DNA from 2 places in the Geodermatophilus sp. URMC 61 genome. Region 1 is predicted to be linked to the other one. Evidence: riboswitches for the same ligand, from Rfam matches in the RefSeq annotation. Region 1 holds a riboswitch; the other holds the start of a gene.
The links. Region 1 has a riboswitch for guanidine ahead of ACU610_RS10650 (DMT family transporter). Riboswitches for the same ligand answer to the same signal wherever they lie in the genome.

Region 1 (5,201 bases):
GGTCAAGCTGGTCGAGGCCTACGCCAAGGAGCAGGGACTCTGGCACGACCCGTCCCGTGAGCCGGCCTTCTCCGAGTACCTCGAGCTGGACCTCGCGACCGTCGTCCCGTCCATCGCCGGCCCGAAGCGGCCGCAGGACCGCGTCTCGCTCAGCGACGCCAAGGCCTCCTTCCGCGCCGCGCTGGGCGACTACGTGAAGGACGACGAGACCGGCGGCGAGGACCGCAAGCCCGGGGTCCCGTCCAACGAGCGGCCCTACGGCGTCGTGTCCGCGGCCGACGAGGCCTCCGCCGAGTCCTTCCCGGCCTCGGACCCGGTGAGCCCCTTCGCGCACGACACCGGGGAGGACGGCCGGCCCCACCCGTACCTGCCCGGCGAGCAGCTGCCCGACCGGCAGACGAAGCCGACCAAGGTCGTGCTCGAGGACGGCACCGAGACCTTCGTCGACCACGGCCACGTCGTGATCGCTGCGATCACCTCGTGCACCAACACGTCCAACCCGCAGGTCATGATCGGCGCCGCGCTGCTGGCCAAGAAGGCCGTCGAGGCGGGCCTGCAGACCAAGCCCTGGGTGAAGACGACGCTGGCGCCGGGGTCGAAGGTCGTCACGGACTACTACGAGAAGGCGAACCTCACCCCGTACCTCGAGAAGCTGGGCTTCTTCCTGGTCGGCTACGGCTGCACCACCTGCATCGGCAACTCCGGCCCCCTCCCCGAGCCGGTGTCGGCCGCGGTGAACGAGGCCGACCTGGCCGTCGTCTCGGTGCTCTCCGGCAACCGCAACTTCGAGGGCCGGATCAACCCCGACGTCAAGATGAACTACCTGGCCAGCCCGCCGCTGGTCATCGCCTACGCGCTGGCCGGCTCGATGGACGTCGACATCACCACCGAGCCGCTCGGCAGGGGCAAGGACGGGCAGGACGTCTACCTCAGCGACATCTGGCCCTCGCCGCAGGAGGTCCAGCGGGTCATCGACGAGGCCGTCTCCGCGGAGCAGTTCGGCCGCAGCTACGCGGACGTCTTCGCCGGCACCGAGCAGTGGCAGAACCTGCCGACGCCGACCGGGGACACCTTCTCGTGGGACCCGGAGAGCACCTACGTCCGCAAGCCCCCGTACTTCGAGGGCATGCCGGCCCAGCCGGCTCCGGTGCAGGACATCTCCGGTGCCCGCGTGCTGGCGGTGCTCGGTGACTCGGTGACCACCGACCACATCTCCCCTGCCGGCTCGATCAAGGCCGACAGCCCGGCCGGGACGTACCTGCGGGAGCACGGTGTCGAGCGCCGCGACTTCAACTCCTACGGCTCCCGCCGCGGGAACCACGAGGTCATGATCCGCGGCACGTTCGCCAACATCCGGCTGCGCAACCAGCTGGTCCCGGGCACCGAGGGTGGTGTCACCAAGAACCACCTCACCGGTGAGACGACGACCATCTACGACGCCTCGGTCGCCTATCAGGAGCAGGGCATCCCGCTGGTCGTCCTGGCCGGCAAGGAGTACGGCTCCGGGTCGTCGCGCGACTGGGCGGCCAAGGGGACGGCGCTGCTGGGCGTCAAGGCGGTCATCGCCGAGAGCTACGAGCGGATCCACCGCTCCAACCTCATCGGCATGGGCGTGCTGCCGCTGCAGTTCCCCGAGGGCCAGGACCGGGAGTCGCTGGGCCTGACCGGGGACGAGGAGTTCACGATCACCGGGATCACCGAGCTCAACGAGGGGCGCACCCCGCGCACGGTGAAGGTCCGGGCGGGCGACGTCGAGTTCGACGCCGTCGTCCGCATCGACACCCCCGGTGAGGCGAACTACTACCGCAACGGCGGGATCATGCAGTACGTGCTGCGCTCGCTGCGCGGCTGATCCCCCGGATGGACCTGGGCCTGGGCGGCCGCGGCTACCTGGTCACCGGCGCGAGCCGGGGGTTGGGGTTCGCGGCCGCCCAGGCCCTCGTCGCCGACGGGGCGCGCGTCCTGGTGAACGCGCGCTCCGACGACGCCGTGGACGCCGCTGTCGCCGCCCTCGGCGGGCCGCCGGCGGCACACGGCCTGGCCGCCGACCTCACCGCCGTCGACGCGGCCGAGCGGCTGGTCGCGGCCGCCCGGGACCGGCTCGGCCGGGTGGACGGTGCGCTCATCAGCGTCGGCGGCCCGGAGCCCGGCACCGTGCTGGAGACCCCCGAGGCGGTCTGGCGGGACGGCGTGGAGAGCGTGCTGCTCGGCCCGCTCCGGCTGGTGCGGACGCTGGTCCCCCACCTCGGCGAGGGCGCCGCGATCGGCTTCGTGCTCTCCACCTCCGCCCGCTCGCCGCTGCCCGGCCTGGCGGTCTCCAACGGCCTGCGCCCGGGCCTGGCGATGACCGCCAAGCAGCTGGCCGACGAGCTGGCCCCCCGCGGGATCCGGGTGGTCGGGCTGCTGCCGGGCACGTTCGCCACCGAACTGGTCGTCGGGCGCGAGGACGCCTCCGGCGACCCGGCGCGCGCCCGTGCCTGCGCCGAGTCCGGCATCCCGCTGGGCCGGGTCGGCGAACCCGCCGAGTTCGGCCGCGTGGCGGCCTTCCTGCTCTCCCCCGCCGCCTCCTACGTCACCGGCACGTCCGTCGCGGTCGACGGTGGCCGGCTGAGGACACCGTGACCGACGCTCCCGTGCTGGTCGCCTGCGCGCACGGCACCCGCAACCCCACCGGCCGGCGGCTGATCGCCGAGCTGGCGCTCGCCGCCCGGACCCTGCGCCCCGGCCTGGTCACCACCGCCGCGTTCGTCGACGTGCAGCCGCCCACGGTGGCCGACGTCGTGGCGGACCTGGCCGAGGAGGGGCGGCCCTCGGTCGTCGTCCCCCTGCTGCTCTCCGGCGGCTACCACGTGCACGTCGACATCGCCCGGGCCGTGCGCGAGCACGCCGCGGCCCGCGCCGCCCGCCCGCTGGGCCCCGACCCGCGGCTGGTCGCCGTCCTGCACGACCGGCTGCGGGCCGTCGGCGCCGACCCGGGCGACCCGGGCACGGCCGTGGTGCTCGCCGCCGCCGGCTCCAGCGACCCGCGCTCGGTCGCCGACGTCGACGCCACCGCGGCGGCGCTCCGGGAGCGCTGGACCGGGCCGGTGACGACCGGCTACGGCTCGGCCGCGCAGCCCCCGGTGCCCGAGGCGGTCGCCGCCGCCCGGGCCGCCGGTGCGCGGCGGGTGGTGCTCGCCGCCTACCTGCTGGCGCCCGGCCACTTCCACGACAGGCTCGGCGGGGCCGGCGCGGACGCGGTCACCGCTCCCCTGCTGCCCGACGACCGCATCGCCGCCGTGCTGCTCGACCGCTACGACGCCGCGGTCGCCGCCTGGTCCGCCGCGAGCTGACGACCGGCACCCGATCTGGGATCCTGGGGTCGGGCCTCCTCCCGGCCCCCGGACGAGCGGTGCCGTACCCGGACAGCGACAAGACGGCGCCTGTGGAGGCCGTCGTGTCCTGGCTCGTGCTCGTCCTGTCCGGTGTGCTGGAGGCCGTCTGGGCCACCGCGCTGGGCCGCTCCGAGGGGTTCAGCCGCCTGGTGCCGTCGGTGGTGTTCGGCGTCGCGATGACGCTGAGCATGGTCGGGCTGGCCTACGCGATGCGCGAGCTGCCCGTCGGGACGGCGTACGCGGTCTGGGTCGGCATCGGCGCGGTGCTGACCGTCGTGATCGCCATGGTGTCCGGCGAGGAGCCGGTGTCCCCGGTGCGACTGCTGCTGCTCGCCGGGATCGTCGGCTGCGTCGTGGGGCTCAAGGTCCTGCACTGAGGAAGGACCCCTGCCCCGGCCCCGTCCAGGACGCCGCCCCGAGCCTGCGGAGGGCGGGGGAGGACGGGGCCCTCCCACCTGCCGGGAGGCTGTTCGAGCCCCTGCCCCGCTCGCGACGGGGAAGGAGGCCGTCGCCCCGGTGCGGCCTCTTGCAGTCGCTGTACCGGGGACGACGAATTGCAGGTCAGCGCGGTGCGAGCAACCCGCGCAGCTCCTGGGTCAGCGTCTCGCGGGCCTCGGGGTGCTGGTCCCAGGCCGCCGGTGTCGCCTGCAGCAGCGAGATCCGCCAGCGGCCGGCGCCCTCGTCGACCGCGATCACCGTGTGGACCGTGTGGAAGCGTGGGTCGATGTCGCTGCTCCCGGGCGGGATCATCCCGGCGTGGGCCAGGAGCAGGGCCACCCCGGGCGCCACCGGTCGCACGGAGCGGATCACCGAGATGTAGGTGGCCGTCTGGTGGCTGGCGAAGATCTGCCGGAAGTCGGCGGCGATGGCTAGACGCCCGTGGTGCTGGGTGCCGTCGTACCCGACGATGTCCCCGTCGTCGGCGAAGGCAGCGGCGACCGCGGCGCCGCTGCGCCGGTTCCAGCCGTCGAGGAACTGGGCGTAGAGCGCACGGATCTGGGCGTCGTTCGGGTGCGCGGACGTCACGCTGGCTCCTCCTGCGTTGCTGGGACAGGAGTGACGGTAGTGGTCACGCCGCGCCGACCGTTCGCCCCTCGCCGACGGCGAACTGGGTGCGGTAGAGGTCGGCGTACCGGCCGCCGAGCGCCAGCAACTCCTCGTGTGTGCCCGACTCCGCGATGCGACCGTCGTCCACCACGAGGATCTGGTCGGCGCTGCGGATGGTGGACAGCCGGTGGGCGATGACCAGCGACGTCCGACCCTCCAGCGCGGTGTCCAGGGCGTGCTGCACCGCCATCTCCGACTCGCTGTCGAGGTGCGCGGTGGCCTCGTCGAGGATCACGATGCCCGGCGCCTTGAGCAGCACCCGGGCGATCGCCAGCCGCTGCTTCTCCCCGCCGGAGAGCCGGTAGCCGCGATCGCCGACGACGGTGTCCAGCCCGTCGGGCAGCGACCGCACCAGCGCCGCGATACGGGCGCCGCTCAGCGCGGCCCACAGCTCGTCGTCGGTCGCCTGCGGCCGGGCGTAGAGCAGGTTGGCGCGGATCGAGTCGTGGAACAGGTGCGCGTCCTGGGTGACCACGCCGATCGCGTCGCGCAGCGAGGCCAGTGTGGCGTGCCGGACGTCGATGCCGCCGACCCGCACGGTGCCGCTGGTCGCGTCGTACAGCCGCGGTACCAGGTTCGCGATGGTCGACTTGCCGGCGCCGGAGTGCCCGACCAGTGCGACGAGCCGGCCGGGCTCGACACGGAAGGAGACGTCGTGCAGCACCGCCGTCGGCCCGCCGTGCTCGGGCAGCGACACGTCCTCCAGTGACGGTAGCGAGA
Region 2 (5,201 bases), 180 kb from region 1:
GCCGCGGTCGGCGAAGGTGCCGCGGGCGGTCAGGTGCGGGTGCTGCGGCGCCTCGGTCAGCCCGAGCACCGGCGTCACGCAGGCGTCGGTGCCGGCGAAGGCCTCGGCCCACTCGTCGCGGGAGCGGGTGGCGAAGGCGGCGGCGATCCGCGCGCGCTGCTCCGGCCAGCCGGCGACGTCGAGCTGCCCGCCGTGCACGCGGGGGTCGATGCCCAGGCCGGCGAGCAGCTGGGCGTGGAACTGCGGCTCGATGGCGCCGACCGCCACGTGCCGGCCGTCGGCGCAGGCGTAGGTGCCGTAGAAGGGCGCGGCCCCGTCGAGGAGGTTGGCCGCGCGGCGGTCCTGCCAGGCACCGGCGGCGAGCAGGCCGTAGACCATGGTGACCAGCGAGCTAGCGCCGTCCACCATGGCCGCGTCGACCACCTGGCCGCGCCCGCTCGTCTGCCGCTCGAGCAGGGCGGCGAGCACCCCGACGACGAGGAACAGCGCGCCGCCGCCGAAGTCGGCACCGATGTTGAGCGGCGGGACCGGCGCCTCCGCCGGCCCGATGGCGTGCAGGGCGCCGGTGAGCCCCAGGTAGTTGATGTCGTGCCCGGCGCGGTCGGCGAGCGGGCCGTCCTGGCCCCAGCCGGTCATCCGCGCGTAGACCAGCCGCGGGTTGCGGGCGAGGACGTCGTCGGGGCCGACGCCGAGCCGCTCGGTGACGCCCGGGCGCAGCCCCTCGACCAGCACGTCGGCGCGCTCCGCCAGCCGGAGGGCGACGTCGCGGCCGGCCGGGCTCTTGAGGTCGACGGCCACCGACGGCCGGCTGCGGCCCAGCGCGTCCCGCTCCGGCGGCACCAGCTGCGTGCCGCCGCCGGGCCGGTCGACCCTGACGACGTCGGCGCCCAGCTCGGCCAGCAGCAGGCAGGCGTAGGGGGCGGGGCCGAGACCGGCCAGCTCGACGACGCGGGTGCCCGCGAGGGGGCCGGAGGGCGGCAGCACGGGACGCACCGTAACGCCCTACGGTTCGACCCGTGAGCGGACAGGGACGGAAGCCCGTCAGCGAGGAACGAGCGAGGAGCGGAGCGTCCCGCGGGAGCGGACCGGTGTCGTCGAGCGAGCGCTGGTTCGAGGACTACGTGCCCGGGACGACGGCCGAGCACGGCCCGCTGCGGGTCGAGGAGGACGACGTCGTCGACTTCGGCCGCCGGTTCGACCCGCAGCCGTTCCACGTCGACGCCGAGGCCGCGGCGGCCGGCCCGTTCGGCGGGCTGATCGCCAGCGGCTGGCACACCTGTGCGCTGATGATGCGGCTGCTGGCCGACGAGTACCTCTCCCCCGTCTCCAGCCTCGGCTCCCCCGGGGTCGACGAGCTGCGGTGGGTGGCCCCGGTGCGGCCGGGCGACGAGCTCACCCTGCGGACGACGGTCGCCGAGGCCCGGGTGTCGCGGTCGAAGCCCGACCGCGGGCTGGTGCGCACGCACGTCGAGCTGCTGCGGCAGGACGGCGCGGTCGTGCTGACCATGACCGCGATGAACCTGGTCCGGGTCCGCCCCGCATAGGGTCTCCCGCGCATCTCGTGCGCCACCACCCACGTCCCCGAGGGCGGCCTCAGGGCCACCTCAGCCGAGTGGCTGGATGACGAAGTCGTCGTGGACGTCGACGCGCGGGGCGTCGCCCATGGCCTCACACGCGGCGTGCAGTTCGGCGACCTGCTCCGCACCCAGTGGGAGCGGGTGCTCACCGGGCTGGTGGGTCGTTCCCAGCGGGAAGGCCTCCCCCGGCTCGCGGGTCATCTCGATGTGACTGCCGAGGACCTGGGCGACCTCCTGCTCCTCCGCGAACCGCGCCAGCCGGGCGGCGCTGCGCCGGTAGGCGGGCCAGTTCCGCACGGTGAGCAAGCTGGGGTAGAGCGTGTCGCCGGTGAGGAGCGATCGCGTCCGGGGGTCGTAGGCGGCGACGTGGGAGTCCTCGTGGCCCGGGATGGGGAGCACCGTCAGCGTCCGCCCGCCCAGGGCCAGGCGGGCCTCGCCGTCCGGCCAGTCCGGGAGACGGAAGGCCCGCTGCACCCCGGGCAGCGTCGGTGGCACCACCGTCGTCCGGGGCCTGCCCTGGAACTCCCGGTCCCAGGAGACGTGGTCGCCGTGGCCGTGCGTGTGGGCGACGACCAGCTCGATCGCGTCGAGACCGTGGCACCGCAGCCACCGGGCGACGATCTCGTCGACGACACGGCGGATCGGCAGCACCCGGTCCCCCGCACCCGGATCCGGCCGGGGTCCCGTGTCGAACAGGACTGCCCGCGCCTCGCCGAGGAGCAGGTACAGGAAGTTGGCCTCGAAGCTGAAGCACTTGCTCACCCGGAGGACGAAGGTGTCCTCGTCGAGCGGGTGCACCTGGATGAGCGGGTCGGTGCTCTGCCGGCAGTCCCGGGCACCGTGGATCCAGGCGACGGATCCCAGTGGCGTTCCCACGTGGCCTCCCAGGGGGACGTCGTCGGCCGGTCACCACCGTCTCGGCCGGCGGGCTGCGCGGAAGCGGCACCTGGTCCCACGTCGGCCGGGGTCGCCTCGAGCATCCCGCAGCGGTGGAACCCAGAACGCGATCTCCATCGCGCGGCCGGACCCGGATGACCGGCAGCTGCATGGCAGATGACGTGCAGAGGCTGCCCCGAGCCGCGCTCCGAGGGTGCTCCAAGGGCGGCATCCGGGACGTCTCCCACGTGCGAGGCTGCCGAGGAGCACCTGGGTGCGACTGCTAGTGCGTGACCTTCAGGCCGATGACACAGCCGACGATGCCCAGCAGCAGGAAGACCCGCAGCACCGACACCGGCTCCTGTCCGGACCACATGGCGTAGCCGGCGGTCAGAGCGGCGCCGATGCCCACCCAGACGGCGTATGCCGTGCCGAGCGGGAGCCCGCGCATCGCGTAGGCGAGGCCGGCCATGCTCGCGGCGAGCCCGACGAGGAAGACGACGGTCGGTGCCAGGCGGGTGAAGCCCTCGGTCGTGGCGAGCGCGGTCGCCCAGACGGCTTCGAGGACGCCGGAGATGATGAGCACGAGCCAGTACACGGGAGTCTCCTGGAGACGCCGTCTTGTCGCTGTCCGGGTACGGCGCTGCTCGTCCGGAACCCTCGTTGCGGGCCTGTCCCCACTGTCTCACGCCGCGGTACGCCCGGTTGGTGATGGTTGCCACCCCGAGACGACGAGGGCGCGCCCCGGGCCGGCACGCGGCCACGTGTCAGCAGCGAGCGGGCCACTACGGGACACGAGGCGGGTGCGGGGTCCGATGACTCCCTCCTCGCTCTCCGGTCTGATCCGCATGACGCACGAGATCGTCGCCTCCGCTGACGGCACCTCCATCGCCTACGAGGTCTTCGGCGACGGCCGGCCGCTGATCGCTGTCTGTGGCGCCACGTGCGATCGCGCTCTGATGCGTCCCACGGCCCAGGCGCTGGGCAGGTACTTCACGACCGTCAACTACGACCGGCGAGGTCGCGGCGACAGCGGCGACACGCTTCCGTATGCCATCGATCGAGAGATCGAGGACATCGCCGCGTTGATCGACCGGATCGGCGGCCCGGCCCACCTCTACGGGCACTCCTCGGGTGCCGCCCTGGTGCTGCAGGCCGTCGCTGCAGGGCTGCCCGTGGACCAGTTCGTCCTGCACGATCCGCCGTACTCGCCCGACGACGAGTCCGCGCGGGACGGGGCGCGCCGCTACGGACAGACCATCCGCAGCCTGCTCGCACAGGAGAGGCGGGCCGATGCGGTGGAGACGTTCTGCCGCCTCACCGGGATGCCGGAGGAGGTGATCGACGGAATGCGCGGAACGCACAGATGGGCGGAGTTGACCGCGCTGGCACCCACCCTCGCGTACGACTCGGCGGTGATGGGCGACATCGAGACAGGCGGCGCGGTTCCGGAGGACGTCGCAGGCCGGGTCACTCGGCCCGGCCTGGTCATGGTGGGCGGCGAGAGCCCCCCGTTCATGGTGGACGTGAGTCGGCGGCTGGCACACCTCCTGCCCGAGGGCCGTCTCCACGTGGTCGAGGGGCATGGCCACGTCGTGCCGCCGGACGTGCTCGCACCGGTGGTCGCGGAGCATCTGCGCGACTGAGCAGCGGCCCCTTCCCACGGGTCGCGTCGACTCGAAGAGCCCTTCGACCACGAGGCCGATGGCCGGAGTGGTGGCCATCCCCAGAGATCCCCAACCCGGCTCACCCTCGATGATCCACGTCGCGTCCGATCCGCGGTGGCCGGGCCGGCTACTCGGCGACGGCGAGGAAGCAGTACCGGTTCACGCTGTACAGGTAGTCGTCCTCCGCGCCGCGCTGCCGCAGGTCGGCCATCCAGGCCTCGACGTCCGCTTCGGTCAATCCCTGTCGGCCGACCACGAACCGCGCGATCAGTTCCATGTTGAGCGCGCTGATGGTGTTCTGCTCGAAACGGGGATTGAACAACGGGATCAGGTGCCGCCGGGTCACCCGGAACCCGGCGCGTCGGAGATGCCCCGACAGGGTGCAGGGCAGATGCGGATCAACGAGGTGCTCCTCCCAGGCGGCCATGATGCGGCGATGCCGTTGGCGATCGGCGGCGTGCCACACCACCGAGTCCCAGTCGGTGTCGAGGACGAGCGCACGTCCACCCGGCCGCAGCACGCGGCGCAGCTCCGACAGGGCCCGCGAGATGTCCGCGACGTACTCGTAGACCTGCACCGACACCGCAGCATCGAACGCACCGTCCGGGTACGGCAGATCCACGGCATCGCCGTCGTCGATGCTGGCCCACGGCCGGGTCCCGATCAGCTCTCGGGCGACGGCGTTCATCGGCGCGCTCTGGTCGAGTCCGTGGACGGCACCGCTGGCCCCGACAGCGTCGGCCAACGACGCCACGAGGAAGCCGGGTCCCGAACCGACGTCGAGTACGCGCTCTCCGGGCTGGGGAGCGAGCAGGGCGAGCACCTCGGCGCGCTGCTGCACGACCTCCGGCGTGGAGTACACGCGCTGGAAGTGGCGAGCAGCATCCTCGTCGAACTGGAGCATCGACATGTCGGACCTCCTGTCCGGGGGCGCTCCGGTACTCGCGGCGGGACCGGGTCCAGCTGCGCCGTACGGTCGAGCTGCTGGTGCTCGACCAGTCGGATCTGCTCGGCGGTCGCCTCGACCGGAGCCTCCGTCACGGAGTGGGCGGTGGACCGGTGATGGACACCCCGTAGCCGG

Region 2: it holds a riboswitch for guanidine, as region 1 does, so the genes downstream of both, ACU610_RS09815 (DMT family transporter) here and ACU610_RS10650 (DMT family transporter) in region 1, are expected to answer to the same signal.

What each region holds. Positions count from the first base shown of each region.
Region 1 covers NZ_JBRFHZ010000002.1:2,311,513-2,316,713, forward strand. Annotated here, with positions in the region: gene ACU610_RS10635 (aconitate hydratase) at 1-1,852, shown strand, start outside; gene ACU610_RS10640 (SDR family oxidoreductase) at 1,861-2,622, shown strand; gene ACU610_RS10645 (sirohydrochlorin chelatase) at 2,619-3,332, shown strand; guanidine-III (ykkC-III) riboswitch at 3,361-3,425, shown strand; gene ACU610_RS10650 (DMT family transporter) at 3,437-3,751, shown strand; gene ACU610_RS10655 (SgcJ/EcaC family oxidoreductase) at 3,936-4,400, opposite strand; gene ACU610_RS10660 (ABC transporter ATP-binding protein) at 4,444-5,201, opposite strand, start outside.
Region 2 covers NZ_JBRFHZ010000002.1:2,131,586-2,136,786, forward strand. Annotated here, with positions in the region: gene ACU610_RS09800 (CaiB/BaiF CoA transferase family protein) at 1-984, opposite strand, end outside; gene ACU610_RS09805 (MaoC family dehydratase) at 1,089-1,544, shown strand; gene ACU610_RS09810 (MBL fold metallo-hydrolase) at 1,605-2,453, opposite strand; gene ACU610_RS09815 (DMT family transporter) at 2,737-3,051, opposite strand; guanidine-III (ykkC-III) riboswitch at 3,064-3,128, opposite strand; gene ACU610_RS09820 (alpha/beta fold hydrolase) at 3,302-4,099, shown strand; gene ACU610_RS09825 (methyltransferase domain-containing protein) at 4,248-5,030, opposite strand; gene ACU610_RS09830 (cupin domain-containing protein) at 5,158-5,201, opposite strand, start outside.